DNA from 2 places in the Virgibacillus sp. JSM 102003 genome. Region 2 is predicted to be linked to the other one. Evidence: a T-box and tRNA genes for the amino acid it is inferred to sense, from the RefSeq annotation. Region 2 holds a T-box; the other holds one or more tRNA genes.

Region 1 (16,235 bases), on a different contig from region 2:
AACCTGCTCGTGAGAGGACAAAATCAGTTGCAGCAAAAAGATCCTTCAATGTTTCGTTAACATATTCAAATTGGTTGTAGCCATCACGATTTATCGATGTATCTGTCTTACCAATTCCGCAAATATGAGCTATTTGAAATACTGGTAATAACTCATCAAGGCTTGCTCGTACTGTATTGTTTATTTTTTCAGAACCACCACTTCCACCCATGATGAGTAATACTGGTTTTGCTTTGGTAAACCCGCACATTTCCAATCCTTTTCCCTTATCCCCCTGAAACAGTTCATCACGGATAACAGCACCTACGTATTCAGCTTTATTTTCCGGAAGGTACTTCATTGTTTCCGGAAATGTTGCCAGGACTTTGCTCGCAAAAGGAATAGCAAGTTTGTTTGCGAGTCCAGGTGTAAAGTCTGATTCATGAATAACAGCTGGAACACCACGCATCTTTGCTGCCATAATTACTGGCACAGAAACAAAGCCACCTTTTGAGAAAATAATGGAAGGCTTTCGTTTACCAATAATCCGCCATGCCTGCATCGTACCTTTCATTACTTTAAATGGATCTTTAAAATTTTCCTTTGACATATATCGACGTAACTTCCCTGTTGAAATTGGATAGTATGTAATACCGTCAAGCTGTTCAATTAGTTTGCGTTCTATTCCACTTTTGGAGCCAATATAATCAATTTCCCATCCTTCTTTTTGGAATATCGGAATGAGTGCAAGATTAACGATTACATGACCTGCCGATCCCCCACCCGTAAAAAGAATTCGATTCGTATCCACAGAAATAACTCCTTTCTTTCATAATGCTAACTAAACTTCTATAATTGCATTTATAATTATAAATTCGCTTTCTCTATCCTAATCGAAAAACAACTAAAAAGGAAGCGTATTGTATATGAGACAACATATTTACCCATCCCTGTTATCGAAAAGGCATGTTTAATGAGTTCTTTCGATTCTGTAATGTTCGAGCAATTTGCTGCTATAGGATTCAACCTTTGGGTAGGAATTCGCATGTTTCTTAAAGGATTCTTACCATTCGTAAAACCTTATAGACCTTGAAGTTTGAAGTTCAAATTGATGGGAGTCTCTAATAATTGTACTAAACTGTTAAAATAAGGAGAGCTATCCAAATTATCTATTTTAACATAATACTGGCAAAGCAGGTCACTTGTCGATCCGCTGAAAGAAATCTAAAAGCGCTCAGAATTTATCTGAGCGCTTTTATTTGCCATCTGTACTATTACTATAAGAATATTCCTGCTACTGTAGCAGATAAGATTGATGCAAGTGTTGCACCAACTAACAGCTTCATACCAAATCCAGAAACCTTAACTGCCTTTTCGCTGTCAATAGCCTGTACTGTTCCAGCGATAATTCCAATGGATGAAAAGTTGGCAAAGCTCGTTAGAAATACGGATACGATTCCGATTGTCTTCTCGGACATGCTTCCTAGCATTTTTTCAAACTCAAGCATTGCCACAAATTCATTAGTAACAATCTTAGTACCCATTATTCCGCCAGCCTCAATAACTTCGCCAGGCGCAATACCCATTAAAATACCTATCGGAGCAATAATATATCCTAGAATTTGCTGTAAGGTAACTCCAGCAAACACTGATTGTATAATCCAATTCACTAATTCCAATGAAGCAATAAACGCAACAAGCATTGCTGCAACGATTAAGGCAATTTTACCACCATCGAGTGCACCATTACCCATCGCCTCAAAAATACTTTTATCATTCGATACATCTTTCACATCAACATGATCTTCCTCTGGCGCTACATTAACCGGTGAAATAACGGATGAAATCATCAGCGCACTAAACATGTTTAGCGGTAATGCAACGAGTACATATTCAGGAGGAAGAATTTGAATATATGCCCCAACAATTGATGCCGAAACGGAACCCATTGCCGACGCACTCACAATATACAACCGATTTTTATCCAAGTGATGAAACTGAGATTTAATCGCTAGTAATGCTTCAGATTGACCAAAGAAAATACTGTTCACCGCATTAAACGATTCCACCTTTGGCAATCCTGTAATTTTTGATAAGAATCCGCCAAAATATTTGATAATCGGTGGTAAGATTCTTAAATATGTTAGCACTGACAGAATAGTTGAGAAAAAGATAATTAGAAGTAGGACATCAAAGAAGAAAATGCTTCCACCTTCTGTACGTGCAACCCCACCAAGTATAAAGTTAATACCTTCCATGCCAAATTCAATTAATTTATTAAACCCAGCCGAAATACCGTTTATGATTGTCTGTCCAATTTTCGTAGCAAACATAAACCACGTTATTAAAAATTGCGATGCTAACATAACGATGATGCCTTTATAATTAATATTTTTCTTATCATTGGACATCAAAAATGCTAGTCCGAGGACGATGATGATTGCTAGAAACCCGAGAAGAATATCCACGGATGCAGCCTCCCTTGTAGTTGATTAAATGTAATTGTAACTGCTTACAATAACGTTTTCCATAAATGATTCTAGCAGGTTGTCAGACGTCATGCAAGTTAAATTTTTTCCAATTCGTGCACTGTTTTAGTAATACCCTACATTGAAACATTTTAACAACTTTAATTTGACAGCCCACGGACACTCATAAGCAAAAAGTGAAAGCAGAACACTCCATCCGGTTCTTCTGGCGATTCACCACCTTCTTCTGTTCATTCAGCACCTCCTTCTAGCGATTCAGCATCTTCTTCTGGCGATTCAGCATCTTCTTCTGGCGATTCAGCATCTTCTTCTGGGGATTCAGCACCTTCTTCTGGCAATTCAGCATCTGCAAACCCCAGAGGACCTTCTCTAAAAGCAAAAAGACCCTAGCAATAATTCGCTAGAGTCCCATGTAGATTTATTTTATTAATGTGCTGGGAAAAAAGTCATTTGCAAGACGAACACTATTCCAAAGAAATATAAAATCCAGTGGACATCTTTTCCTTTCCCGGTAACTAATTTTAATAATGGATATGTTATAAACCCAATCGATATCCCTGTTGCAATGCTGGAAGTTAGTGGCATTGTTAAAATAATTGCAAACGCCGGAAATGCTTCATCGAATGTTTTCCAGTCAATCCGTGCCAGCCCTTCCATCATGAAACATCCTACAATAATTAATACAGGAGCTGTAATTGCAGGTAAGCCAGCTATCGCACCTACAACCGGTGTAAAGAAAATGGAAATTGTAAATAACACAGCAATAACTAATGCCGTTAAACCTGTGCGTCCACCAGCCGCAACACCAGAAGAAGATTCGACATATGCTGAAGAAGGACTTGTACCAAACATTGAACCTACTGTAGTTGCCGTAGCATCAGCTAATAGTGCTGACTTTGCCCGCGGCATTTTTCCATCTTTGATAAAACCTGCTTGTTCTGCCACACCAATCATGGTTCCAGTTGTATCAAAAATCGTTACCAATAAAAAAGCGAATACAACCGTGTAAAGTCCGTTGGCAAAAACTCCACCAATATCGATATCAAAGAACACCGGCATTGGTGGCATCGATGTAAATCCTTCCGAAAATTCCAGCTGACCGGTAAAATAAGCTATGATACCCGTAGCTAGCATCCCTAGAAACAAAGCCCCTTTAATATTTCGAGCCATTAGAATCAGTGTAATAAATAACCCAGCTAACGTTAACAGAGTCATGGGTTGGTGCAAATCACCAAAACCAACCATGTTTGCCTCATTAGGTACGACAATACCAGACATCTTCAGACCTAAAAACGCTATGAAGAGGCCAATTCCAGAAGTAATGCCAAATTTTAGTGAAGGTGGTATTGCCCATATTAACGTTTCACGCAGCTTCGTAAAACTCAATAAAACAAAGAGAATACCTGCTAAAAATACCGTTCCGAATACTACCTGATAGGATAACCCCTGAGATGCAACTACACTGGCAAAATAAGCATTCAGACCCATGCCTGGCGCAATCGCGATTGGATAATTGGCTCCTAATGCCATGAATACCGTTCCAACTACCGCGGCAATGACCGTAGCCATAAAGACTTGATCAAATGGTACCCCAGCGGAAGAGAGGATTGCCGGGTTGACCACAACAATATAAACCATCGTTAAGAAGGTAGTTATTCCTGCAACAAACTCTGTTTGGATCGTTGTATTGTTTTGTTTTAGTTTAAATAGATTTTCCAATGAGTTCACCTTACTTCCGAATAATTATAATCACAAGTAACATAATATTCGTTTTTAACACAGAATGCAATACATTTAAAGGATTTCTGTCGCAAAATTTTAGCATAAATCTCACTTGGATTATGTAACAGGGTGTGTTGCTTATCCAGTTACCAGTTCTGGCGATTCGCCACTCTCTTCTGGCGATTCACCGCCTCCTTCTACTCACTCACACCCCAAAAATCGCAGCATACAAAAACCCCGCTTCGACATATCATCAAAGCGAGGTTCATATACCTTTTTTATCTACTTAATTATCCTTCCAACAATAGATCATATGGATCTTCAAGCAATTCTTTAATTCTAACTAAGAATTGCACCGCATCTTTTCCGTCAACAATACGGTGATCATATGATACTGCAAGATACATCATTGGGCGTACTTCAATGGAATCGTCCGGCATTACTATTGGACGCTTTTGGATATTGTGCATACCTAGGATTCCTACTTGTGGTGCATTTAAGATAGGTGTTGACATCATGGATCCAAAAGTTCCGCCATTTGTAATGGTGAAAGTTCCACCTTGCAAGTCGTTTAATCCTAATTCTTTATTAATAGCTTTCTTGCCTAAGTTGCCAATCTCACGTTCAACTCCAGCAAAGTCAAGACGATCTGCATCGCGAACAACTGGTACTACAAGTCCTTCCTCAGTTGATACGGCAATTCCGATGTCATAGAATTTTTTCATTACAATTTCGTTCCCTTGTATTTCTGCATTCAATAGTGGGAATTCTTTCAATGCCCCGATTACTGCTTTGGTAAAGAATGACATAAAGCCAAGTTTTACATCATGTTTCTTAATAAAGTTTTCTTTACGCTCACTTCGAAGTTTCATAACGTTTGTCATGTCAACTTCGTTAAAAGTTGTCAGCATCGCCGCTTCTTGCTGAACTTCAACAAGACGGTTAGCAATCGTTTGACGACGACGGCTCATTTTCACGCGTTCAACAGGTTTGTCAAACTCTGTTTTCTCGGATTTCTTAGGTTCTTCTTTTTTAGCTGGCTTGGATTCTTTCTTGTCATTGCCACCTTTTGCAGCAGAATCAACATCTTCAGGACGGATACGACCTAATGGATCACGTGCCTGAACACTGCTTAAGTCAATACCTAATTCGCGTGCACGCTTACGAGCAGCAGGTGAAGCAATTACATCCTGCTTGTTATCAGAACCATCGTCTTTCGCTGGCTCTTTTGCTTCCTCTTTTTTAGGTGCTACTTCTTTCTTTTCTTCTTTTGGTTCATCGGGTGAGGCATCCGCACCAGCTTCACCATTTTCATCTATTTTAGCAATTACGTCTCCTACTTCGACGTCTTCGCCTTCTTCACTGACAATTTCAGTTATTACGCCGGCAAAGTCGGAGTTAACTTCAACATTAACTTTGTCTGTTTCCAGTTCTACAACTGGATCACCTTTTTCTATCTTGTCGCCTTTTTTCACTAACCACTCGGCAATTGTACCTTCTGTAATGGACTCTGCAAGCTCTGGAATTTTAATTTCGTTCACTGGAATCTCCTCCTTTTGACGGATTAATCGCCTGTCGTACTATTTGATTCTGTTCTGTTTTATGAATGTTCGGCTCACCAACTGCCGGTGAGGAACGGTCTGGACGGCCTATATAACGTAGCGATTGACCCTCACTCAACAATTCTCTTAAGTAATCATCCACGAAATCCCAGCTGCCCATGTTTTTTGGTTCTTCCTGTACCCAGACTATTTCCTCCAGGTTTGGCAGTTCTTTTACTGCTTTTTCCAACTCTTTTTCCGGAAATGGATAAATTTGCTCTAATCGCAATGCACGAAGCCAATCAAAATTCTCTTCTGAATTGTCAATTGCATCTTCAACGTCAACCATTATTTTACCACTGCCAATTAATAAACGCTTTGCATTTTTCTTACTTACCTTCAAATTAGGCTGCTGTCTCAAAGGTTCAAATTTTCCTTCTGTAAATTCTTTCGCTGCTGATGCAACGCGCTGATTCCGTAATAAACTCTTCGGGGTCATTAGCACTAATGGGCGTGCTCCTTCTTTATCACGTAGTGCTGCCTGACGACGGATTAAATGGAAAAATTGTGCAGCTGATGTCACATTTGCTACTATCCAGTTTTTCTCTGCAGCCATTTGTAAAAAGCGTTCCAAACGTGCGCTTGAATGCTCCGGACCCTGGCCTTCATAGCCATGTGGCAACAGCATTACCATATTGGACTTTTCGCCCCATTTCGCACGGCTTGCTGCTATAAACTGATCAAAAATAACCTGACCGGCATTCGCGAAATCACCAAACTGCGCTTCCCAGATAACCAGGGTATTCTTTGACTGTACACTATACCCATACTCGAACCCTAATACACCAGCTTCTGAAAGCGGACTATTGCGAATATCAAACGATGCTTTAGCTTCATCTAATCCATGCAACGGTGAATAGGTTTCAGCTGTTTTAACATCGTGTAACACCATATGTCTGTGTGCGAATGTTCCACGCTCCGTATCCTGACCTGTCAATCGAATAGGAATTCCATCATTTAAAATGGATGCATATGTTAAAGCTTCACCTGCACCCCAGTCTGCTTTATTTCCTTCTTCCAGAACATTTTCACGGCGCTTCAGTATTTTTTCAAGTTTTTTAAACCCGGTAAATCCTTCTGGCCGTTTCAACAAACCAGCATTTAAAGCCTTTAAATCCTCAAGCGGAATTGCTGTTTCAAAACCCTCAAGGCCATTTGCCAATGCTTTAGGCATATTTTTAGCCTCAGCTTCACCTGTCTTATTTTCTTTCATACCGTCATAAATACCACGAAGGCTGGATTCAACTCGATCCTTAATTTTTTCAAATTCATCTTTATCAACCACACCTTCAACCTTCAGTCTTTCGGCAAAAACATTGGCTGCTGTTAAGTGTTCATCAATATCCTGATATAGGTTTGGTTGTGTTGTTCGTGGTTCATCCATTTCATTATGTCCATACCGGCGATAGCCTACAAGATCAATAAGAAAATCTTTATTGAATTTTTGTCGATATTCATAAGCAATTTTAATAGCAGAAACACATGCAATTGGATCATCCGCATTAACATGAATAATCGGTATTTCAAATCCCTTTGCTAAATCACTGGCATAACGAGTTGATCGCCCATCTTCCTGATTTGTTGTGTAACCTACAAGGTTATTGGCAATTATATGAAGTGTGCCACCTGTCTTGTAACCAGGCAAGCCACTTAAATTCAATGTTTCCGCAACGACACCTTCACCGATGAACGCAGCGTCTCCATGGATTAAAACACCTACTGCTTTTTTAAAATCCTGTTGAGGATAACCTCTGCCTGATCGATCATCCTGAGCTGCACGTGCAAACCCTTCAACGACAGGATTTACAAATTCCAGGTGTGATGGATTATGTGCAAGCGTAATTCGTGTTTCAGTTTCATCGCCATCTTTCACTTCTTTTGTTGCACCAAAGTGATACTTCACATCACCAGTCCATCCATAATTAATCCCAGTAGATCCTTCAGAAGGAATTAATTCTTTGTCTGGTGAATGATGGAATTCAGAAAATATTCTATCATAAGGTTTTCCTAAAACGTGCGCCAACACGCTTAAACGTCCACGATGGGCCATTCCCATCATTATATGTTCAACTTTTTCCTCAGTCGCATATTTAACAATGCGATCAAGCATTGGAACCATTGCTTCCAAACCTTCAATCGAAAAGCGTTTCTGTCCAACAAACGTTTTTTGTAAAAAACCTTCAAACCCTTCTACATGGGCAAGACGTTCAAGTAGTTGTTTTTGCTCTTCATTGGAAAGTTTTAAATGAAATTCTCCGGATTCAATACGCTCCAAAAGCCATGTCCGTTCGTCATCATTATTGACATGGTCATATTCAAATGTAATCGTTCCGGAATATAATTCTTTCAACTTTTGTATGACGTCAAAACCGTCTTCTACACCGCTAGGGGATTGCTCCCATAACCAAGATGCAGGCATGTTTCGTAAATCCTGTTCTGATAATCCATAGGTTTTTGGATTAACTAATTCTGTATCGCGCTCTTTACGCCCTACTGGATAGATGTCCGCTTCCAAATGCCCAAAACGACGAATAGCCTCAACAAGTTTCATTGCTGAGGTTAGCTTTTTAACATTATCTATAGACGGCGCTGAATCAGATGTTGCTTGTATGGTACCTTTAGATTGGTTCAGCCATTCAGGAGCCCCATGCTCATCAAAGATTTCTCTCAGTGATGGGTTAACAGCTTCATGATTTTCTTTGTACAAATCATATTGCTCTTCAATATACCCCATATTTGGACCATGAAAAGTACCCCAGAATCTTTCGTTAGATTCTTCATTCTGTGCCACGTCTTATACCCCCATTAGAAGTTAACTTTACCCCGTTGCAAAACGGTCATTTACACTCAAGTTTTATTATAGAACTCTACTATGATTTCATCAACTAATATACCCTATTTTGTTCAGAGAAACAACAACCAATCCAGCCATTTAAAATAATTTCATGAACATGACATATCTTCTGGTTCACATAAGGATAATTATTCGGTATAATAAGGGCATAATTATATTAATGCGTACTTTACATATAGAATAGAAGGAGGAAAACGTCATGAAACTAGCATTATTAATGGGCGTTATTGTAACATTTATCGTATCTTGCTTCACTTCAGGTTACGATGCAAAACCAGGAGTTCCTAAAAAGGATCAGTAATAACAAATAACAAGAGCCGCCATGTACACGTACATGACGGCTTTTTTTAGCAGTTAGGCTTTCTCCATTAGACTTTGCGATAAGCCAAGTTTTTTATGATACCATCTATTCCAGCCCTGAAAAACCACGCTGTCTTAATGCTTCATAGATGATAATGGCAGATGTGTTGGACAAATTTAACGACCGCACTTTATCACTCATATGAATGCGAAGGCACCTGTCTTCTTTTCCCTCTAAAAGACTTTTCGGAATCCCGTCTGTCTCGCGGCCAAATACAAAGTACAGGTCTTCATCACTATTACTGTAATCATATTCCGTATAATACTTTGTACCAAAATTTTCGATATAATAAAACGTTCCTTCTGGATATGTAGCATATAAGTCCTGAATTGAGTCGTATTCACGGATATCGACGTTTTCCCAATAATCAAGCCCAGCACGCTTCACCATTTTATCATCAGTAGAAAACCCAAGTGGGTGGATTAAATGCAGCGTGGCATCTGTTGCAAGACATGTTCTTGCAATATTCCCCGTATTTGCAGGTATTTCTGGCTGATATAATACAATATTTATACTCACTGTTCATTCTCCTTATTCGATTAATACCTACATCATTATACACTACTCACCAATTCGAAAAAACTTATACTGAATATCTGGAGTCCAAGCTGTCGAATCCTCATAAGACCAATAGCGGTTGCGGCTATTATCAGTATGTGCGTTTACCAATGGCATCCCGTTCGCATCTTTTGCCACGACAATTGTATTATGATCCCATTTACCATTTCCTTGAAAATCATAGCAAATGACATCACCAGGTATCAGGTCCCGAGCCGACTCCTTTTCATTGCCTTTTAACCCTGCTGTTGATCCACTTAAATACCAGCGTAAGGAATGTGCTACCGCCCAACTGTAACTCCAATTATCCGCCTGATACCACCAGCCGCTCCCTCGATTAGGCATGCCACGCATGGGAGCACCGCCAGCACGTAAACACTGTGAGATATAATTTGTACAGTCTACATCGAACGTACGATAAGCAGGGTTATAACTGTTCCACCAGTGTTCGGCATATTGAACTGCTGCACGTCGATCATAAGTGAAACGTTCATCAGCCAAATTACGAACTTCATCTGCTTCCATCGATGGTGCATCCACCTTTACAAGCTTTTGCTGCAGTATTTTGTGATCTGTTATATTCCCTTTTTCTATCCGAAACTGGTACGGGACAACTTGTTCTTCCCTAATGAATTGCTCATTTTGCTTCATTAAAAAAGATAAATGAAGTAGATATCGATAACATATTTTATTGGAATAACGGAGTTCTTCGAAAAATTGTCCCCTGCCACTGATTCGAACAATCTCCACACCCCTGTCATTACTAACTGCTTTTTTCCGTTTCCACCAATCCTCATTAACCTCTTGACCTTGAAAAAAATTCAGCCACATATTTTTAATTCTTTCCATAAAAAATCCCCTCCACTTTGAGTATATGGAGAGAACCTCTAATTAATGGCAATTGTACGGGCCATTATTTCGCTTCATGAGCTAACAAATATTCTTTCTTATCAAGTCCACCATTATAACCAACCATTTTGCCATTTGCTCCAATTACACGATGGCATGGCACAACAATCGAAAATGGATTTTTGTTTACTGCACCACCTACTGCACGTACTGCTTTTGGGTTACCAATTGTGTCTGCAATATCTTTATAGGTTTTTGTTTCCCCATATAAAATGGTATCATACAAAGCTTGCCAAACCTTATGCTGAAAGGGTGTACCATGGAATGTAAAGTCAAATGAGAAGTCCCTGCGTTTGCCCTTAAAGTAGTCTTGGAGTTCCGTTTTGACATGATCAACTATCCCGGGTTTATGGATGAACTTCGGATTGTTAAAATAACGTTCACTCCACTTTTGCATTTTTGCTTTCATTTGATTAAATAATCCATATTCTATTCGAACAATGTGTTCACTATCACTAATAATTGTCAACGGACCAACTGGTGATTCCATCTCATCATAGTATAGTTCCATAACCAAATCCTCTTTCCGTATATAATTTAGGGAGTTTAATTGAAGTTTGCTGCTATTGATCTGTGACATAGAGCGAAAATATGAGGCCGCTCCAGAAATATACTTCGCACACCCTTAGGGCAACGCTTCAGCTGTTGCTTCGACGAACAGGAAGTTCATAAAGCGTATTAAGTAGCGGATAATTCCTGTTGAAAATTTAATCCTTTTTCCATTTCAAATAAAACCTGTTCATCTGTTTCGTTCTCCATTGCTTCCGTAATTGCTTCAAATGCTTCATCGGTGCCGATTTTGCCAAGCGACCATGCAGCAGTACCTCGTATCACCGGACGAACATCGTTTTTCATTACCTTAATCATTTCGTCAACAGCTGTCACGTCCTTATAGTGACCAAGTGAAATTAAAGCATTTCGCTGTAGTGGCTTTTTCCCCCGCCACGAACCTGCTACATGACCAAATGTTTCCTTGAATTCACGATTTGATATCCGGAGCATCGGTTTTAGTTTTGGTTTGGCAACATCTGGTTCTGGTTCAAGCTCTGGGTGATTATGAAAGTCTACCTTCTGGTTATATGGACAGACAGCCTGACACGTGTCAAAACCATAAATGAAATTACCGATTTGTGAACGGAATTCATCCGGCATAAAATCTTTTGTCTGAGTCAGAAACGCAAGACAACGCTGAGCATTTAACTGCCCACCTTGTACGAGAGCTCCAGTTGGACAAGCATCCAGGCACTTTGTACAGGAACCGCATCCATCTGCAAGCGGCGTATCAGGGACAAATGGTATACTCGTAATCAATTCACCAAGATAAACATATGATCCGAATTCAGGCGTAATAATAGAAGTGTTTTTCCCGCTGAATCCAATACCAGCACGTTCTGCCACCGCACGGTCTGATAATTCTCCCGTATCGACCATCACCTTGTTCACGGCATCAGGAAATTTTTCCTCCATGAAGGCAGAAAGTTTCTCCAGCTTTTCACGTAAAACAACGTGGTAGTCAACACCCCATGAGGCACGGCAAAATATCCCGCGGCGTTCATCTTTTGTGCTTTTTGGTGCATCCTTAATTCGTGAAGGGTAGGCGATTGCAATCGAAAGGATCGACTTCGCCTCTGGTAATAACCGCTCTGGTTCCGTCCTCTCGTCTACAGACCCTTTTTCGAAGCCTGATTGATAGCCAAGCGACTGCTGACGCCGTAAGCGTTCCTTCAATTCACCAAACACATCAGCAGATGCAAATCCTATCTTATCGATGCCTATATCCTTGCTGTAGTCAATAATCTCCTGCTTCAATTGATCTGTATTCAACGGTAACCCTCCTTTTTATTGTTGCGTAACTTTTGCTGTACGAATTCGATTTAATACAGCAGCAATTTCATACCGCCGTGGTCGTGCGATATCACCTGGATGCTGATTTTTAAACGTCGTAAATGAGGCTAATCCTTTTTTGTCCATCTGCTCTTCCAGATCATCCAGTAGTTTATTTAACGATTTAGCACCAAGCCCATTTGTTCGATCCAAATATTGAATAACCTCTGCAATCATGCGTGTTTGTGAGGAATCCACAAGTTGCTCAGTATCATCAAATGAAATATCCGTCCGCCCCATAATAATTTTAGTTAAGCCTTTTGCCTGTGTTTTCGGACGGCTTCCTTTTTTGGTCTGCAGGGAACCCTGCTGGAAGTAACGTTCGGCAATATCACCAAAAGCGTCTTCCGATAAAGCATCACGGTCTAATGGGTATTTCTCCATTATTTCCTTTGCATCATTCGTAACATTATAAGGGACATAAGCTTCCATCATAATAATCGAATCCGCTACAGCAAAATAATCACCGGAGCCTCCCATAACGAGAATCGTTGATACATCAAGCTGATCTCGCATTTGTTTTATTTTATCAATAAACGGTGTAATCGGCTCTTTATCCTTTTTCACAAGCTGCTGCATCCGGTGATCACGAATCATAAAGTTGGTTGCGCTGGTATCCTCATCGATAAGTAATGTAGTAGCTCCTGCTTCTAATGCTTCCATTACATTCGCTGCCTGCGAGGTGCTTCCGCTGGCATTTTCAGTCGAGAAGAATTGTGTATCCTGTTTGTGTGGTAGATTATTGATAAATGGTGAAATGTTAACACCAGTAACTTGTCGCCCATCTTCTGCACGAATCTTCACAGCATCAGAATCAGTAAGTACGTACTCACGTCCATCACCTTTAGTATGTGAATATACACCGCGTTCTATCGCTTGTAAGATCGTGCTTTTACCATGATAACCACCGCCAACAATAAGTGAGATACCTTTTTTAATCGCCATTCCTTTAATTGGTACAGGTTGGTGCGGCAGCTGAATTTCCACTTCATCTGCAGCAGGACTTTTAAATGGAACCGCGTCCTTCAGCGGCCGGTTGCTAATACCACTTTCCCTAGGCAAAACCGAACCGTTCGCAATAAAAGAAATCCAATCATTATGGCGCATTTCGCTGCGAATAACTTCCTGCTGATCAGCAAGCTCGATAACCTTCTGAACTTCATCATCGGCTATGGCGAAAATGGAGCTTTTAATTATCGTTGGAATGGCATTTGAAAATAACTTCTCTGCCTCTCTCCCGTTAATTTTTCGTCCATTCGCCGGCAAGCCCACAGAAATACATACCGTTATAGACGCTTGATCAATTTGAACAGCGCTCCGTTCCAGAACTTCCTGTCCAGGCTTATCAAAAAGAATCTGTCCACTCTTTCCAGACCCCTTGATAAATTGTCCTACCTTTGCAACGGCTCCACCAACTTTGCGGGCAAGCAGATCCTCTGCAGCTACCTTGCGTGCCTGAGAGTCGAGCCACTCACTTTTTACCTGCCGTTTTTGAACTGGAATGACAACGCGTATTTTGGATGGTGTGGCGAATGGATCACCCTGCACATAATCTATATATAAATCAAAATCATCAAATGTGTAGTGACCCTGAACACTTTTATATGCTTTATAGCCTTTACCATCAATCTGTTTCAAGTTTTGCATTAATTTTTTCATATTAAAATCCCTCAAATTATCGTAGTTATCATAAGAATACAACTTACATTGGTATAAGTTCAAGTTCTATAAAAAAACGCAATGCTTCGTAGGGTATGTTACGAAACACTGCGTTATGACTTATGTATGGAGCGGGTGATGGGAATCGAACCCACGATATCAGCTTGGAAGGCTGAAGTTTTACCACTAAACTACACCCGCACTTCACTCGTATAGTATGTACGATGAATGCTCCGATTTTAGGCCGTTAAGAAGCCAATTTTTCTAAGGAACATTATTAATTATACCAACTCTATCAAATTGAATCAATAGTTTTCTGTTATTATTTTAGAAACCTGGCTTATCAACAATCGAACATGAATGAAAAATATTCCTATCTATAATGCCACTTTTCTTCATCCACGTTCGATTGTAATTATAAGAAATGGCAGGTTTAACTATATTGCACAATTTTCTACACCGCATTGGTCACAAACAAGTAATCTCCTAAAATAGTTCATGTCTTTAAGTATAAAGTGTTTATTTTGATTGTCTATAATCCCTTGGTCTTTCCATTTATTCACAATACGACTGACAGTTTCTCTTGATACAGCAATATGTTTGCTAATATCCTGAATCATAATTGGATCTGTTAGCTCTATACCTTCTGGAGTTACGACACCACATGTGTTGGAATACCGGACAAACACCGATGCAACTGCACCTTCTGAGCCAAATGCAATGTAGTCACGCATTTTTGCTTTACTTGCTTCCAGATTCTCTGCAACCCAGCGCGTAAAATGAAGACCTATTCTTCCATTTTGTGCTAGGACATCTTCAATTTCATGACGTGTAATCGAATATAGCTTACTATCCTGTAAAGCCTTCGCTGAATTGGAATAATAATTTCCACTGAAAATACCGATTTCACCGAACCCATCATTTATATTACGTGTGAAAATAGTAATATCTTTATTTGAACCGAGGTTTTTAAAAATTCTTACTTCACCTTGCTGTATAAAAAACAAATGATCAGCAGTGCTTCCTTCTTCAAATATGAATTCACCTTTTTTCACGCTCATCTGTTTTGAGTTTGCCATGAGAATACTGTATTCATGCTGAGCAAGTCGTTCTAAAATTGGTTCCAATTATGGTCATGCCTCCTTTAACTAACTTTATATCCATTATAAAGGAAAAATAAAACAAATTCTGTGATATTTATCACTATCCAACAAAACATTTACATACAGTGATAGAAGATATAAAATAGTCATAAGTTTCAAGGAGGGGAATAGTATGTCTGTCTATCCAGTAATCATCTCACAAACAAATTTTGTAAACCATGATGATCTTAAATATCCATATGAAGAGCGAGGATTACAGTTTGGTGATGGTGTATATGAAGTGATCCGTATCTACAATGGCACGTATTATCTGCTTTTGGAGCATGTAAATAGGCTGTTTCGGTCTGCAGAGGCAATCAAGATTGAATTACCCTTCACCAGAGAGGAAATAACAGATTTGCTGCAGGAATTATTAGAAAAAAATTCTATGGCAACAGATGGCAAGCTATATTTACAGGCATCACGGGGTTCTGCACCACGTGAACACACTTTTCCAAGCAATGTTCCAGCAAATGTTTATGCATATATGGAGGATTTTCCTCGTAATCTCAAAAATTTATCAGATGGGGTTTCTACGATAACGCAGCGTGACGTCCGATGGGAAAATTGTTATATAAAAAGTTTAAACCTATTGCCTAATGTTATCGCAAAACAGGAAGCAAAAGAGAATGGCAGTTATGAAGCCATCCTTCATAAAGAAGGAGTCGTTACTGAGTGCAGTTCCTCCAATGTTTATCTTGTAAAAGATGGAAAAATTTATACGCATCCTGCCACAAATAATATCTTGCATGGCTGTGTACGCATGCGTATTGAAAAGTTCACGCGCGATTTAGATATCCCATTAATTGAAGAAGCCTTTTCTGTCAGTGATATCGCCACAGCTGATGAATTATTCTTATCCAGCAGTACTTCAGAAGTCTTGCCGATTGTTAAAGTAGATAGCGATACAATAGGTGATGGCCGTCCAGGAAGGATTACAGCAAGATTGCAGGAAGCATACGAACGGGATGCCAACTTAGCTAAGCATAAAGTCTAGTCTTTTGTTAATCAAAAGGCTTTTCTTTTTTAATAGTAGATATTTTCCAAGGGAGGACATTTCATGAATACAACGAAACG
Region 2 (16,235 bases):
TCTAGTCATCCGATAGGAAAATGCTACAAACAAAAGTAAAATACTTACTTGTAGTAAAACAGGAAATTCGATAAAATAAATAACTAAGAAAGCAAATGGCAACAATAAGCTTAGCAGAGTCACTTGAATTGCACTTACGATATTTATTTTATTTTCCCGGATTATTTCTTCTTCACCAGTACCCTCACCATTAGTATATAAAGCCAAAAGAAAATCACAATACACATCAGGTAGCAAATTATGTTCTTTCCAATAATGGATTTCTTCAATAACTGTTGCGATTCGTCTTTCGGACATAAGAATCACCCCGGTGCAGCTATTACCTGAAACTTAATTCATGTTTAATAATAATGCGGGACAGTCATTGCACATTAGAAAACTCGGCATATTGCCAAGCTTTCATGGCGATGGCCTTAGTTGCAATTATGCAGTGAGACATTCTTTACTGCCAGTGACTTGTGCTCAATGACTGAAATGCCTTATTCCAAAAAATCTTTTAATCGTTTACTGCGACTAGGGTGTCTTAGCTTCCGCAGGGCTTTAGCTTCAATTTGACGAATTCGTTCTCTTGTCACACCAAACACTTTTCCAACTTCCTCCAGTGTCCTGGTTCGTCCATCATCTAAACCAAAACGTAAACGTAAAACGTTCTCTTCCCGGTCAGTGAGTGTATCCAGAACATCTTCCAGTTGTTCCTTTAATAATTCATATGCAGCATGATCTGACGGAGAAACCGCCTCTTGATCTTCAATAAAATCACCTAAATGGGAATCATCTTCTTCCCCGATTGGTGTTTCAAGTGAAACAGGTTCCTGTGCTATCTTTAGAATATCACGAACTTTGTCAGGAGAAAGTTCCATTTCTTTCCCTATTTCTTCTGGTGTTGGTTCTCTGCCAAGGTCCTGTAACAACTGGCGCTGTACGCGAATTAGTTTGTTAATTGTTTCCACCATATGGACTGGAATCCGAATAGTTCTCGCTTGGTCAGCAATCGCTCTTGTAATTGCTTGGCGAATCCACCACGTCGCATAGGTACTAAACTTAAACCCTTTACGATAATCGAACTTCTCAACAGCTTTGATAAGACCCATATTACCTTCCTGAATTAAATCAAGAAACAGCATACCTCGGCCAACATACCGTTTTGCTATACTAACAACCAGTCGCAAGTTAGCCTCAGCCAGACGCCTTTTTGCCTCTTCTTCACTATTTTCGATTCGATGAGCTAGATCAATTTCTTCAGCAGCTGATAGCAAATCCACTCTCCCTATTTCTTTTAAATACATTCTAACAGGGTCATTTATCTTTATACCGAGTGGAACACTTAAATCATTTAAATCAAATTCTTCTTCTTTTGCAATTTGCTGCATTTTAGGATCTTCTTCAGAATCACCAATAACCTCTACACCTTGCTCTGCTAGGTACCCATAAAATTCATCCATCTGCTCTGATTCAATCTCGAAGTTAGATAAACGATCAGCAACTTCTTCATAAGCCAGTGCTCCGCGCTTTTTCCCTATTTCAAGCAATTGATCTTTCGCTTGATCCAGTGTTAGTTCATTTTCATTTTCTTTTGTTTGTGAAGGCTTATTTTCGGCCATGAGTCCCCCTCCTTCCAACTACATTCAATTTCAATTTGACTTCTTCAGCTGCCTCTGCAATTCAATGATTTCCATTGCAATTTTTGCAGCTTTGATTGGATCATTTTGCTGTTCGGCTAATTTTTGCTCTTCTTTTAGTGTATGAATACTATCTTTACTGCTATTTTCAGCACGAATTATCCGAATATAATCATTGATTTCCTTGTCACTTATATCTTCAAGTACAGGAATCATTGCATACTCTGTAACCAATCGTTTTAATTTGTCATCATTCAACATTTCAATAAACATGCTGACATCGGCTTGATGACCTTCCTCATAAAATGCATATAAATGTGTAGCAATTATTTTATGCTCATCAATATTAAAGGATGCACCTATTTCCTCCTGCACTTTATCAGTAATAGAAGTGTCTTGCAACATATATGCAATAAGCTGTCTTTCGGCATTATGAAAAGCCGGTAGTAATTTTTTTGTTTGTTGAAATTGTGATGCCCTATTAGTATATCTTTTCTTTTCTCTCTTATCCTTACCATTACCCATCTTTTGCCGATGACTCTGGATTTCTTGTGTTAAGGATTCCATTGTTACATTATATTCATTACTGATTTCCTTTAGGTAATATTCCCGTTCAACAGAACTGTCAATCATTGCAATCTGTTTAAGAACACTTTCTATATATTGAATGCGATCTCCTTCCAGACTAAGGTTAAAGTCCTTTTTCAGATAACGCATATAAAAACTCGTAAACGTATAACTTGCTTTAATTACTTCATCCTTAAAAGCAGCAGCACCAAATTCGTAAATAAAACTATCTGGATCCATGTTTTCTCTTAAATTTGCTATTTTTACATGACATCCTACCTTCTGTAACAAAACAGCAGCTTTGTATGTTGCTTCAGTACCCGCATTATCAGCGTCATAACAGATAATCACTGTATCAACATAGCGCCTTAAAAGTTTTGCTTGTGACTCTGTAAGCGAAGTTCCTAATGTAGCGACAGCATTTTTTACCCCCGCCTGATATGCAGAGATAACATCCATGTATCCTTCAAACAAAACAGCTTCATTTTGTTTACGAATGTTTTTTTTTGCTAAGTCAAAATTGTATAAGATGCGTCCTTTTTGAAACAATTCGCTTTCGGAGCTATTCAAATATTTTGGCTCCTGATCACCAATTGTTCGACCACCAAAACCGATAGCTTTTCCTAAGTGGTTCCGAATTGGAAAGATAACTCTGCCTCGAAACCGGTCTGTTACACTATGGTCATCATTTAGAGAAAGTAAACCAGCTTTAACAAGTATCTGTTGATGAAAACCTTTTTTCTGAAGAAACTCAGCTGTAAAATCTTTTACATTTGGTGCAAAACCTAGTTGGAAAACATCAATCGTTTCATCAGTGATACCGCGATCTTTAAAGTATTGATATCCTTCTTTCCCATCTTTCGTATATCGTAATAAGTGATGGTAAAGTTTCGTTATCCATTCATAAGCAGATAGTATATTCTGATTTTCTTCCGACATGGACGTTTCATTATTCATCCCTGTATCAGGTAAGTCTACTCCACTTCTATCGGCAAGAAACTTTAGTGCCTCATAAAAAGAGTAGTCCTCCATCTCCATCAAAAACGTCAGTACATTTCCACCTTTACCACAACCAAAACAGTGAAAGATCTGCTTCTCCTGGGTTACCGAAAATGACGGAGTGTTTTCACCATGAAATGGACATAGCCCGAAGAAGTTTCTTCCTTGTTTTTTTAATTGAACATATTCACCAATGACATCAACAATATCATTAGATTTTCGTACTTCTTCTATTACCTCTTCTGGTACTTGATTTGGCAAATTTACCACCATGCTTTAATATAATTCGATATTTGTTAAGAAAATCCTTCATGATTCGACAATATTTTTTTAGAAAGTCGAAAAAATTTCCTTCCATGAAGTATAAGACTTAGAAGGATTTGTTTAACTTGTTGTATTATTGTACCTCTAGACAGGCTTCTGTAAACCTTTAGTCGAACTTTTGAAATGCCCATACACTGTATTTCTACATTATTGAGTAGTATTCCTTCCTATATCTTAATGTTTTATTTTTCTGAATACGTCAATCGGTTACAATGCATGCTTATTATTTTATTTTGACACAAAAAATAATTATAATACAAAAACGTTCAGATTACCATCAAAAAACATTCTACTGTTATGCAGAATGTTTTATGAATGAATTAACTTATTTTTTAACCATATGAGAAATAATATTTGCTGTTTCTTCCACTGCTTTATTGGATACATCCACAACCCTGCATCCAATTTTATTAACTAAATCATGAAAACATTCAAGCTCCTGGTGAATTCTTTCCATATTTGCATATGTTGCTTGGTCTCCAAGTCCTAATGCCTTTAATCTTTCTCTTCTTATTTCGTTGAGTTTTTCAGGGCTTATCTGCAATCCAATACATTTTTTAGGATCTACTTCATATAACTCTTCTGGCGGATCAACTTCAGGTACAATAGGTACGTTGGCAACCTTTAATCTTTTATGTGCTAGGTATTGTGATAAAGGAGTCTTAGATGTTCGTGAAACACCGATTAATATTATATCAGCTCGTGCAATTCCGCGTGGATCCCTGCCATCGTCGTATTTAACTGCAAACTCAATAGCTTCTACACGTTTAAAATAGTCTTCATCTAACTTATGGACTAATCCTGGTTCAAGACGCGGGTTATGATCAAAGAATTTCTCCATTGCATCCATCATTGGCCCCATTATATCAATGGCCTCAATGTCTTTTTCTTTTGCTCTTGAATTTAAATATTTTCGTAAAGTAGGATCTACGAGTGTAAAACCGATAATCCCCTGCTTTTCCTGTGCAATCTGTATGGTTTCATCAATCGTTTTCTTATCTTCCACATATGGCACACGTTGTATATTATATTCACCATTATTAAATTGACTCAACCCCGCTTTTATTACTAATTCAGCAGTTTCTCCAACGGAATCCGACAAAACATAAACTAGTGGTTTAACACCCATGGTTCGGCTCCTCTCTTATAAATGCTCATCCATTATTAATTCCACAAACGCCTTCGTTATCGTGGTTTTCGTGATTCGTCCTACAATTTCCAAGCCGTTTTCAGTATCTTTGATGACAGGCAGTCCGTCAATTTGTTTATCAATCAGCTTCTTTGCAGCGTCTATCATTAAATCCTCTCGGTAACATACCGTAATATTGGGCATTCTCGTCATAATAATATGTACTGGTACAGCGTTTAAGTCCTGATTTCCAATACTAGCCCTCAATAAATCCTTTCTAGATAAAACACCTATTAGACATGCGTTCCCATCTACTACAAATAGGGTCCCGACATCTTCTAAAAACATTGTTGAAATAGCGTCATAAACAGAAGCATCTTCTTTAACAACTATAGGGACTGACTGATATTCCTGTACTTTAAATTGTTTTATTTTTTCGGTTAGTAGTTCAGTTCCGGTTTTACCTGTATAAAAATATCCAACTCTTGGTCTTGCATCAAGGAAACCAGCCATGGTCAAAATAGCTAAATCCGGTCGTAATGTGGCTCTTGTTAAACCTAGGTGTTCAGCTATATTTTCGCCGGTAATTGGACCATTTTCTTTAACAATTACAATAATTTGCTCTTGTCTATTTGATAACTCCACTTTTTCACCACCTAACGGCACAATGTGACATACTATTTATCCAATATTATAGACTATATAGAGTGAAAAAGAAATAACGTTACCTTAAAATAGTGATTTAATGGGTCTGGATAAATGCTACTCATTTGTCCGGATCAGAATTGCTGCTTCCATTCAATTTTAGATAGATCGGCATAGTCATAAGTCAATGCTGCTATTAAGTTCAAAAGTGACAGTCGATTATTACGGATTTTTTCATCCTTTGCCATAACCATATTATGATCGAAAAAGTTATGAATAGGTTCTGCCAATTTTCCTAAGTATAGCAAAGCATCCTCTGCTTGCTGGTTGCTATTCGCATCATTATATAAATCCCTTACTTCTAAATAAACTTGATACAGTTCCTTTTCAGATGGTGTTTCAAAAAGGTCTTGATTAATAGTTGCCAAATCCGTTTTCCAAGACAAGTTAATTACTCTGACAAGAGCCTCCTGAACAGATTTAAAATCCTGATCATTTCGTTTACGGGATAATGTAATCGCTTTTGCTATCGTATAAGCAATAACACCTATTTCTTTATGCAATACTGATTGAATAACATCTTGCTCAAGCTTCACTTCTCTAAATATATATGTGGCACGCAAGCCAAAGAAATGTTCTAATTCACTTCTGACTTCGCTCGCGTCGTTAATTGCCAGGTTGTGATAAAACTGATGTGTTAAATCCAATAAAGATTCAACCGTGATATTCCATTTATATTCTTTTAATATTTTCAAGATACCCACTGATTGACGTCTAAGACCATACGGATCCTGTGAACCAGTCGGTATTAATCCCACTGAAATACAACCAACAATTGTGTCCAGTTTATCGGCAACACTTACAATTGCACCTTCTATCGTTTCTGGTAGGCGATCATCAGCATGAACTGGTAAATAATGATCTGCAACCCCTCTTGCAACTTCTTTCTTCTCGCCAAAATTTAATGCATATGTCTGTCCGATAATTCCTTGGAGCTCTGTGAACTCATCCACCATATTTGTAGGTAAATCAAACTTGCAAATTTCAGCAGTCCTGATTGCCTTTTCTTTCGTTTCATCATCAAGATTAAGTTGTTGTGCCAATTGATCTGTAATACTGACAACACGTGACACTTTATCACTTATTGTTCCTAATTTTTCCTGAAAAACAACTCGTTCCAACTTTTCCAAATAATAATCTATCGAATGTTTTTGATCTTCTTCAAAAAAGAATTGGGCGTCAGATAGTCTCGCGTGCAACACTTTTTCGTTGCCCTTCACTACTGTATTTATCGCTTTGTCATCACCGTTCCGTACACCGACAAAGTAAGACAGCAATTCTCCATCCTTTGATTTTACAGGGAAATACCGCTGGTGTTCTTTCATAGATATTATTAACACATCTGATGGTAATTTTAAAAAGGACTCTTCGTATGATCCGATAAATACCGTTGGGTACTCAACAAGATTACGAACCTCATTCAGCAAACTATTATCAATTGGTACTTGAAATCCGTATTCTGTTTCTATTTTTTTAATCCCATTGGTTATTAAATGTTCACGTTCATTCGGATCTGCTATAACGTAATTATCCTTCAGTTCAAATTGGTAGTCTGATGGTGATGTTAAAGTAATCCTGCTCCCTAGGAACCGATGACCGAACGTAAAATTACTGGTTGTAACATCAGCAATTTCAAAAGGTATAACTTGATCTTCATACAATGCAGCAATCCAACGTATTGGGCGTGCATATCGAAGGCTTTGTTCTGCCCAGCGCATATTTTTAGGAAACTGAATAGATTCAATAATTTCTTTGAACGAAGGAAGCAATTCAAACGTATCTTTACCGATAATCTGTTTTTTTACGAAAATATAGGTTGTCCCTTTTACATCCTTTGTATAAATGTCTTCAACCGTCTTCCCTTGACCTTTTGTAAAACCGATTGCTGCTTTTGTCCAACTACCATTATCATCCTTTGCTATTTTAACAGCTGGCCCTTTTACTTCTTCTTCAAGTGAGGTTTGTGTTTCGGCAACATCTTTAATTAAAACGGCAAGTCTTCTTGGTGTTGAAAATGATGTAATCGAATCATATGAAATACGTAAGTCATCAAGCCAATCTTTTGTTTTACTAATAAGTTGACTTTCTGCTTTATCTATAAACCGCGCTGGCAATTCTTCCAGTCCTATTTCAAATAATACATCTTTAGCCATTATTCTGCCTCCTCTGTTAGCATAGGAAATCCTAACCGTTCACGTTCTGCTACATAAGCTTTAGCAATACTCCTGGCAAGGTTTCGTATCCTGGAAATATATCCTGTACGTTCTGTAACTGAAATGACACCCTTAGCATCGAGTAAATTAAATGTATGTGAGCACTTTAATACGTAATCATAGGATGGAAAAACCAACCCCTTTTCCATTGTAACTTCAGCCTCTTTTTCATACATGGAGAATAACTCAAATAACATGTCTGTATTAGATTCTTCAAACGTATATTTAGAATGTTCGTATTCAGGCTGGAAAAAGATATCCTTAACCGTTACACCTTGTGTCCACTCTAAATCAAACACGTTTTCTTTATCCTGAATATACGACGCCAAACGTTCAATCCCATACGTGAGTTCAACTGTTACTGGATTTGCCTCAAGTCCGCCAATTTGCTGAAAATATGTAAATTGAGTTATTTCCATTCCATCCAGCCACACTTCCCATCCAAGTCCTGCAGCACCCAAAGTCGGATTTTCCCAATTGTCCTCTACAAAACGTATATCATGTTCCAACGGATTAATACCAAGCGCTTTTAAAGAATCTAAATATAATTCCTGAATATTATCTGGAGATGGCTTCATAATTACCTGAAATTGGTGGTGCTGATAAAGTCGATTAGGGTTTTGCCCATATCGCCCATCCGCCGGTCTTCTTGAAGGTTCAACATAAGCTACATTCCACGGTTCTGGTCCAAGACTTCTTAACAGGGTCATTGGAGACATTGTTCCCGCACCCTTTTCAACGTCATATGCTTGCATTAAAATACAATTTTGATCTGACCAATGTTTTTGTAAAGTTAAAATCATTTCCTGTATAGTCATCTATACAACCTCCATATTTAATTTATTTATTGAATAATACGAAAGGGCATGCGCCTGTTCACAGTTCATCCCGGTTGGGTCTGCCGTGCAAAGGATCCGCCTGCAGTCAAAGTCAAAAGCCTAACACTAAAAAAATCCATCCCTATGTCACTTAAAATGACATAGGGACGGATTTAATACCGCGGTTCCACCCTACTTGCCCTGTTAAAAAGAGCCACTTTATACCAACTGCTCAGGAGCGCCGTTCCTTATTGTCCTATTATCCAGCTTTCACTATTCTGGACTCGCTCAAAATAGTAACCAATAAGTACTATTCTCCATCAATGCAATTAAATGTTCTATTTAAAATATGTACAAATAATACTGTATTACCACCTGAATTGTCAACAAATAGACTATTTTAATTTATCCAATTGATTTAAAAATCGCTTTGATTTCAAATAATAGCCACCATATTGTTCATAATAGGCATCAATAAGGCGACGCAATAAATTTTTATTTGCTGATTTCACTGAAATTGTACCGACTCTTTCCAGTTCTACACTCATAAAGATATGCAACAGCTTGGCTACATTATCTGGCAGCATAATTGCTTCAGAGTCAATATGATTACATCGCGAACAAAGCAAACCACCTTCAGCTATCGAAAAATATAACGGCGTATCTTTCCTGCCACAGCTCACGCAATTACTTACTGTCGGTGCAAATCCGCCTTTTGCAAATAATTTTAATTCATACATCATCATTGGAATTTCTGCATCTGCATCATCATGTTCAGCGATCCAGGACAATGTCTGGTATAGCTGTTCAAATAAATAGTTATCCGGTAGATTTGAATCAACTAATTTATCGGTTAGTTCAACTATATATGCGGCATATGCTGTCTTAATTATATCTTCTCGGATAAAACGGAGCGAATCAACAACATCTCCCTGTTGAATTGTACTTAAACCGGAATTGACATAGATAAAAAATTCACCAAGTATGAATGGCTGCGTAACTGCAGCCATCCTGCTTTTTGGTTTTTTAGCTCCCCTGGCAATAGCAGAGATTTTACCTAGTTTGTTACTGTAAATCGTAACTATTTTATGTGATTCACTGTAATCTTGCGTTTTAATGACAATACCTCTCATTTTTTCAAGCAAATAGTATCACCTTCTTAGGTTAAACCATTGAAAATCTCCATGTACTATAATTTAGGTTCAATCGATGATACCTCTTCATCTTCCTGTTGAATCAAGTCACCTGTACCGTGTTCTCTTTCTTCTAACTCTTTCAATAATAAATAGGTTTCAATGTTTCCTGTCTGACTAAATAATCTCCAGGTTAAGTCGATCACAAGAAACCCCACCTTCCTTTATAGCATATTGAAATTGAAAAGTACTTACTACTTAGAATTACCATACATGTTCATTCAATGAGTTTTAAATTTTACCATGTTTAATATTCATCATCGCGGAAACCAAATTCACGCAACTGTGATTGCTTGTTGCGCCAGTCTTTTTGAACTTTCACCCAAAGCTCCAAGTAAACTTTTGACCCTAATAATGATTCAATATCCTTTCGGGCTTTTTTACCGATATCTTTTAACATACTTCCTTGCTTACCAATAATAATTCCTTTTTGGGTTTTCCGTTCTGTAACAATTGCTGCCTGAATAAAAACTGCATTTGAGTCTCTTGTTTCAATATTCTCGATCACAACTGCTATTGAATGTGGTACCTCTTCTCTGGTTAACTGCAATACTTTTTCCCGTATTAATTCGCCAATAATGAACCGCTCAGGATGGTCTGTTATTTGATCTTCAGGATAATATTGTGGTCCCTCAGGTAAATGTGTTTTTAATATATCAAGCAAATGTGTAACATTATTTCCATGAAGTGCTGAAATTGGAATAATTTCTTCAAAATTGTACTTATTCCTATAACGTTCTATCAAAGGAAACAATTCATCTGGATGAATTAAGTCGACTTTATTGATGATCAGAAAAACCGGACGTTTTACTTGCTGCAGCCGTTCAATTATATATTGATCACCTTTTCCGTAACCTTCATCAGCATTAATCATAAAAAGAATTGCATCCACTTCATTCAAAGTATCTTCTGCTATTTTCACCATAAAATCACCCAAACGATGCTTGGGTTTATGGATACCCGGTGTATCAATGAAAACTAGCTGTGCATCCTCTTCAGTTAGAACGCCTTGAATTTTATTTCGTGTTGTTTGAGCCTTATCACTCATTATTGCTATTTTTTGCCCTATTACATTGTTCATAAATGTTGACTTTCCTACGTTAGGTCTACCAATAATTGCTAGGAACCCTGATTTAAATTTTGTATCCATGTTATGTCCTCCGAAGCAGTTATTTCTATTTGATATAATCATCATACTACAAAATGCAGCTAGTTTCATGCATCCGACAAAACCTTTAATAAGTTTCTATAAATCCTCATAAAATGACATAAGCAGTATTTCAACTTTCGCAACGTAAAAATGAACGCATAAAACTTGAAGGAATAAGAAAGGCTGAAGATGTTGAGTTAACTTTGGATCAACGGTACGCATTTGATATAAACAGCGAAGTAGTGAAATTTGTAAGTTTCTCAAACGACGCAGCTCGCATATTCAAGCTGTTGGTTTAATCGTTTAAAAATTTTTACTCTTTATGCATTACTTATATAATGAGCAAATCCTAGCCTTAGTTGCACTTATGTAATAAGAAAGGATTTAAACATTTTTAACTGCTAAAAAAACCTTCTTTAATTGAAGGTTTTACTAAAACAAGCCATATATTTTCGGTAAAAATATTAATAATCCTACGACAAATGAAATTACGGCAGCTAGCAGAACTGCCCCCGCGGCAACATCCTTAATTGTCTTAGCTAATGGGTTCGTTTCAGGTTTTACATAGTCAATCAGCTTTTCAATCGCTGCATTAGTAGCTTCAGCAACTAACACTAATCCAATTGTGAGCATAAGGATTGCCCACTCTATTAAAGTTAAGTGTATTATCGTACCTGTAATAATAACGGTTATAGTTGCAATTAAATGTATCCTAAAATTTCGTTCTGTTTTGGTGACTTCTTTAAGACCATTCCACGCATGTAAGAAACCAATTGACCTTTTACTTTTATTATCGTTCAATGCCGAATTCACCCAGAATTTCTTCTTGCCTTTTAAACATTTTCCGTTCATCCTCTTTGTCCATGTGGTCATAACCAAGTAAATGCAAGAAGCCGTGAACCGTTAGAAACCCCAGCTCCCTCTCAAGTGAATGGTCATAATCTTTCGCCTGCTCTTCCGCTTTTTCAACAGATATCACAATATCACCAAGAACTAACGGAATATCTTCGCCAACAATGTCCAATTCATCATCTGTTTGTTCCTGCATTGCAAACGATAATACATCTGTCGGTTTGTTAAGCTGTCGGTAATTCCGGTTAATTTCCTGAATTTCAACGTTATTGACAAAATTTATCGATACTTCAGCTTCCAAGGAAATTGCTTCTTTTTTTGCAGTGAAAATAAGTAATCGTTGCAGCATATCAATATAATCGGTAGGTACAGAATTAGTTTGGTCATGAAAATCGATATACATCTTATTTTGCCTCCTTCATAGGGTATTGAATTCTTGAGTGAAAAATTCCTTTTAATGATTTACAGATTGTTTGGTGAACTTTATCCAATTCCATTAATGTAAGTGGACATTCATTTAATTGTCCATCCATAAGACGATCATTTATAATAGATGATACAATTTCTTCAATCTTTTCCTCTGTAGGCTCATTCAAAGACCTTACTGCGGCCTCCACAGAGTCACATATACATATTATTGCAGCTTCTTTCGTTTGCGGCTTTGGACCAGGGTATCTGAAATTAATTTCTTTCACATAGCGGTTACTTTCTTTTTCTTTAAAATAAAAATATTTTAATAAAGTGGTTCCGTGATGCTGCATCGCAATATTAATAATTTCCTTTGGAAGTTTATGTTTTTTTAGCATTGCTGCTCCATCATACGGATGGTTAATAATAATTTCTGCACTTTGTCTAGGCTCAATTATATCATGAGGATTAGAGATCGATAACTGATTCTCAATAAAATAATGCGGCCTTACTGTCTTACCAATATCATGATAATACGCACCAACCCTTGCCAAAAGACCATTTGCTCCAATTACCTCACAGGCCGATTCACTAAGATTGGCCACCATGACGGAATGATGATACGTACCTGGTGACTCAGTTAGAATTTTTCGAAGTAAAGGATGATTAGGACTTGCTAATGAAAGTAACTTTATATCTGATAAAATACCTAATCCGGTCTCGAAGATTGGCAATAAACCAATAGCTAAAACTGCTGAAAGGAATGCGGAAGCAACTCCAAAACCAGAATGGATTAATAACTCTTCTAACGAATACTTTTCAAATGAGAGGAAAAGAAACAATGTTACAATCATAATGTTAATTGCAGTAACACCTGCGCCTGCTTTTAGAATAGCCAAACGATCCTTAACATTTGACAGGAAAATAATACCAGCCATTTGCGAAAAGAAGAAGTAAATGCCGGCCTCTATATTTAATGCACCAGGGATTTGTTCGTTAAAAATTATGCTTCCCAAAATGGCATATAATATAGAGAGTACGATTGCAAACCGTTCATTGAGTAATTGTTTTACAAGCAAGGCTCCAATTGCAACCGGAACTGCAAAAAATAACTGGCTTACTGGAACCGTTATCATACTTACCACTTTCATTAGTGATACAACTATAAAACTTATTAATATAATGGAAGCAATTTTACCTTTATCTAAGTGATTAACTTTTGAAAGGAGGTTCATTTCATATCCAATAACTAAGATTATTAAAAATAGTAATAAAGCCAATCCAATTACTGGGTAAATGTTTCGCTCTTTATCCAATAAACCAGCTAACTTTAAGTCCTGATAATGTTCATTTGTGATTACTTGGCCTTCTCTAACGATAATCTCACCGGCTCGAATCACAACAGGTTCAACGCTGCTGGCTGCGTCCTTTCGTGCATCCATTGTTTTTTCAACATCAAAAAAAGAGTTTTCCACAACAGCAAATTCACTTAAATTTACAAGTGCTGCTTTTAAACTATCTGATAGATTGGAATACCTTATATCTTGTTCCATTTTGGCAATACCGCTTTGGATATTTTCAACACGGACACCATTTCTTAACACCTCTGTCAGAGAAGCAATGAACATCTCTTTGGCTTCTATACGTACTTGTGGACTTACCTCAACAAGTTCATATAATATTCCATCATCGACTTGTTCGGTTATTTCTGGCGACAATATCTGCTTTAATTTCTGTACTTTTACTTGGCTTGGCATTACGCCTGCGTTATTCTCGCTAGGAGATTTTGGTGAATTTTCTGCCTCCTCTACCTCCATTTTTTCAATTGCATCAAATATTTCTTCCACATATGCTATTTGTTCTGCAGTAGTTTCAGTTGATATGTCAAATCTATCTTCAACTGATTGAACCGTTTCCCGGGTTTTTCGTTGCGTTTCCTGTTCATTTTCAATTGTAATTGGTGAACGAATCGTTTCCTTAGCACTAGTAAACCGTTCAATATCATATGTTTCTGTATACACGTTATTAACCGTTACAAGGAAAAAAAAGACACCCAAAATAACAACCGGCAAAACAACCGTTACCCATTTTGTCCGGATCTTAAGAAGTGTCTTTACAAAATTTTGCAACAACTTAGCCATAATACTCACCTCATAACTGATCAATAAGAAGCTATGTAAATATAGAAATAAGACCCGCAAATGGGGGTCTTACACTATTTCTTTAATCAGTTGGTTTTTTCATATGCGTCGATTATTTTTTGTACCAATGGATGCCTTACAACATCCGTTTGATTTAAGTGAATAATTGATATTCCATTCACAGGTGACAGTAGCTGATTTGCTACCTGCAAACCTGATTTAACTCCCTTAGGTAAGTCAATTTGGGTGATGTCACCAGTTATTATCATTTTGGAGCCAAAACCTAAGCGTGTCAGAAACATCTTCATTTGTTCTGGTGTCGTATTCTGTGCCTCATCCAGTATAACAAATGCATCATCAAGTGTCCTACCACGCATATAGGCTAATGGGGCAATCTCAATTGTATCCCTTTCGATTAAACGCATTGTATGCTCCGCTCCAAGAACATCATGCAATGCATCATATAATGGCCTTAAATACGGATCAACCTTTTCTTTTAAATCACCAGGTAAAAATCCAAGGCTTTCACCAGCTTCCACTGCTGGGCGTGTTAAAACTATCCTTTTGACTTCACCATTTTTTAAAGCATGAACAGCCATTACGACAGCCAGATATGTTTTCCCTGTACCAGCGGGACCGATACCAAATACAAGGTCATGAGACTTAATTGCTGATACATAATTCTTTTGGCCTAATGTTTTTACTCGGATTGATTTTCCCTTAACGTTTTTGGTTATTTCATCCTCAAAAAGTGTCTCAAATTGATTAATTTTACCTTTTTTTGCGAGATCGACTGAATATACTACATCTCGCTCCGTTATATCCAAACCTTTTCTTACTATTGTAAGAAGAGTAGATAAAATCTCTTCTACAAGTTCAATCTCTTCATTTGTGCCAGAAACACCTACTTGCTCTCCTCTTGTAACAATCGATACATTTAATTGTTGTTCTATCTGCTTCAAATATTTGTCATTTGTACCAAACAAAGCTAATGCTTCATTAGGATTAGTTAATTGTAACTCAATTGTTTTCAAGTTTTCTGACATAATCAATCTCCTTGATCTATTGATTCTTCTTTAACAATATTTTCTTCCACAGCCATATATAAGATTAGTTTAACTTTACCATTCTCAATTGTTTCATGCAAAACTTTTTCGGAAACAATTTTCGCATCAGGTCCCAGTCTTAGCATTAATTCGTTTTTTGCCTGTTCAATCCCAATATTAATTGCTTCTTCCTTACTTCTCTCTACTTTATTATACCTTTTTTCACTTAAAATAGTTTCAATTATTTTTACTGGAATTTTCCACTTCAAAAAATACAGGTCTTTTTCAATTCTTTCCCGATGAATTTCATTAAATTCGGGTGAATTGAATCCCCATACAGGCAGTTCGAAATCATTGATACTTAAATGATATTTACTTTCACGATTTCCAGTCAATAGTTCATGACTAGCTTTTAACGGAATGGTCACTTCTGTTTCATACCATGTTTTCGCAATTATTTCTCCCTCGGCTGCTACTAATTCATATTTCTTGTCCTCTTCGCTATCATCAAAATTAAGCTTTCCTGAAACAAGTACTTGTCCGGGCTCAACATAGTCATTAACATTAACCTTTGGAAGACCTTTCGATACATACATTTTCTGAATGACGCCTTTTTTTGTAGCTACTAAATTTCTGGGACCCTGTACCTCCTCTTCTTTTACTATCGTTTTTTCTACTCCTTCAAGAACATAGGATGTCCCTTTTTGATGCACGCCAACCCACAGTAATTCAGGTACATCATTTACTAATTGTTGCTGTACTTCACTTGGTGCATCAAGTGTAAAAGTCCATGCCCCCTGATGAATCCCGTATTCAGTCAACTGTTTGTTTATTTTTTCCTCTATATCTTTTGGTACACCTATTATTCTGACTTCCCAAATGATATTCGACAGAAAAAAAATAAGCATAACACTTAACAATAAGCCAAGCACAACTTCTTTTTTACGGGTGAATTGTTTGAATAAAAATGGCAATCCTTTTTTATTTAAAAAGGTCACCTTATAACTTGTCCGACGTTTAATATCCTTTAATGTACCAATATCACTTAATTTAACTTTACCATTACAAGTA

What was found. The T-box of region 2 lies ahead of glyQ (glycine--tRNA ligase subunit alpha). A T-box ahead of a tRNA ligase gene usually reads a tRNA of that ligase, here a tRNA-Gly.
Region 1: it encodes a tRNA-Gly, which carries the amino acid that the T-box ahead of glyQ (glycine--tRNA ligase subunit alpha) is inferred to sense. The anticodon was not compared.

The regions. Positions count from the first base shown of each region.
Region 1 covers NZ_JBHFQH010000002.1:204,180-220,414, reverse strand. Annotated here, with positions in the region: gene ACE1TG_RS03575 (undecaprenyldiphospho-muramoylpentapeptide beta-N-acetylglucosaminyltransferase) at 1-790, opposite strand, end outside; gene ACE1TG_RS03570 (NupC/NupG family nucleoside CNT transporter) at 1,257-2,447, opposite strand; gene ACE1TG_RS03565 (NCS2 family permease) at 2,895-4,187, opposite strand; gene odhB (2-oxoglutarate dehydrogenase complex dihydrolipoyllysine-residue succinyltransferase) at 4,481-5,731, opposite strand; gene ACE1TG_RS03555 (2-oxoglutarate dehydrogenase E1 component) at 5,718-8,582, opposite strand; gene trmL (tRNA (uridine(34)/cytosine(34)/5-carboxymethylaminomethyluridine(34)-2'-O)-methyltransferase TrmL) at 9,052-9,525, opposite strand; gene ACE1TG_RS03545 (amidase domain-containing protein) at 9,568-10,413, opposite strand; gene ACE1TG_RS03540 (methylated-DNA--[protein]-cysteine S-methyltransferase) at 10,478-10,984, opposite strand; gene queG (tRNA epoxyqueuosine(34) reductase QueG) at 11,152-12,297, opposite strand; gene ACE1TG_RS03530 (ABC-ATPase domain-containing protein) at 12,313-14,016, opposite strand; tRNA gene ACE1TG_RS03525 (tRNA-Gly) at 14,144-14,217, opposite strand; gene ACE1TG_RS03520 (Crp/Fnr family transcriptional regulator) at 14,454-15,143, opposite strand; gene dat (D-amino-acid transaminase) at 15,292-16,155, shown strand.
Region 2 covers NZ_JBHFQH010000001.1:158,561-174,795, forward strand. Annotated here, with positions in the region: gene ACE1TG_RS00865 (hypothetical protein) at 1-297, opposite strand, end outside; gene rpoD (RNA polymerase sigma factor RpoD) at 480-1,601, opposite strand; gene dnaG (DNA primase) at 1,632-3,446, opposite strand; gene ACE1TG_RS00880 (pyruvate, water dikinase regulatory protein) at 3,835-4,638, opposite strand; gene ccpN (transcriptional regulator CcpN) at 4,654-5,283, opposite strand; gene glyS (glycine--tRNA ligase subunit beta) at 5,418-7,496, opposite strand; gene glyQ (glycine--tRNA ligase subunit alpha) at 7,496-8,374, opposite strand; T-box leader at 8,535-8,707, opposite strand; gene recO (DNA repair protein RecO) at 8,770-9,519, opposite strand; gene ACE1TG_RS00905 (YqzL family protein) at 9,564-9,713, opposite strand; gene era (GTPase Era) at 9,815-10,717, opposite strand; gene ACE1TG_RS00915 (diacylglycerol kinase) at 11,150-11,518, opposite strand; gene ybeY (rRNA maturation RNase YbeY) at 11,508-11,972, opposite strand; gene ACE1TG_RS00925 (HD family phosphohydrolase) at 11,974-14,118, opposite strand; gene ACE1TG_RS00930 (PhoH family protein) at 14,205-15,164, opposite strand; gene yqfD (sporulation protein YqfD) at 15,167-16,235, opposite strand, start outside.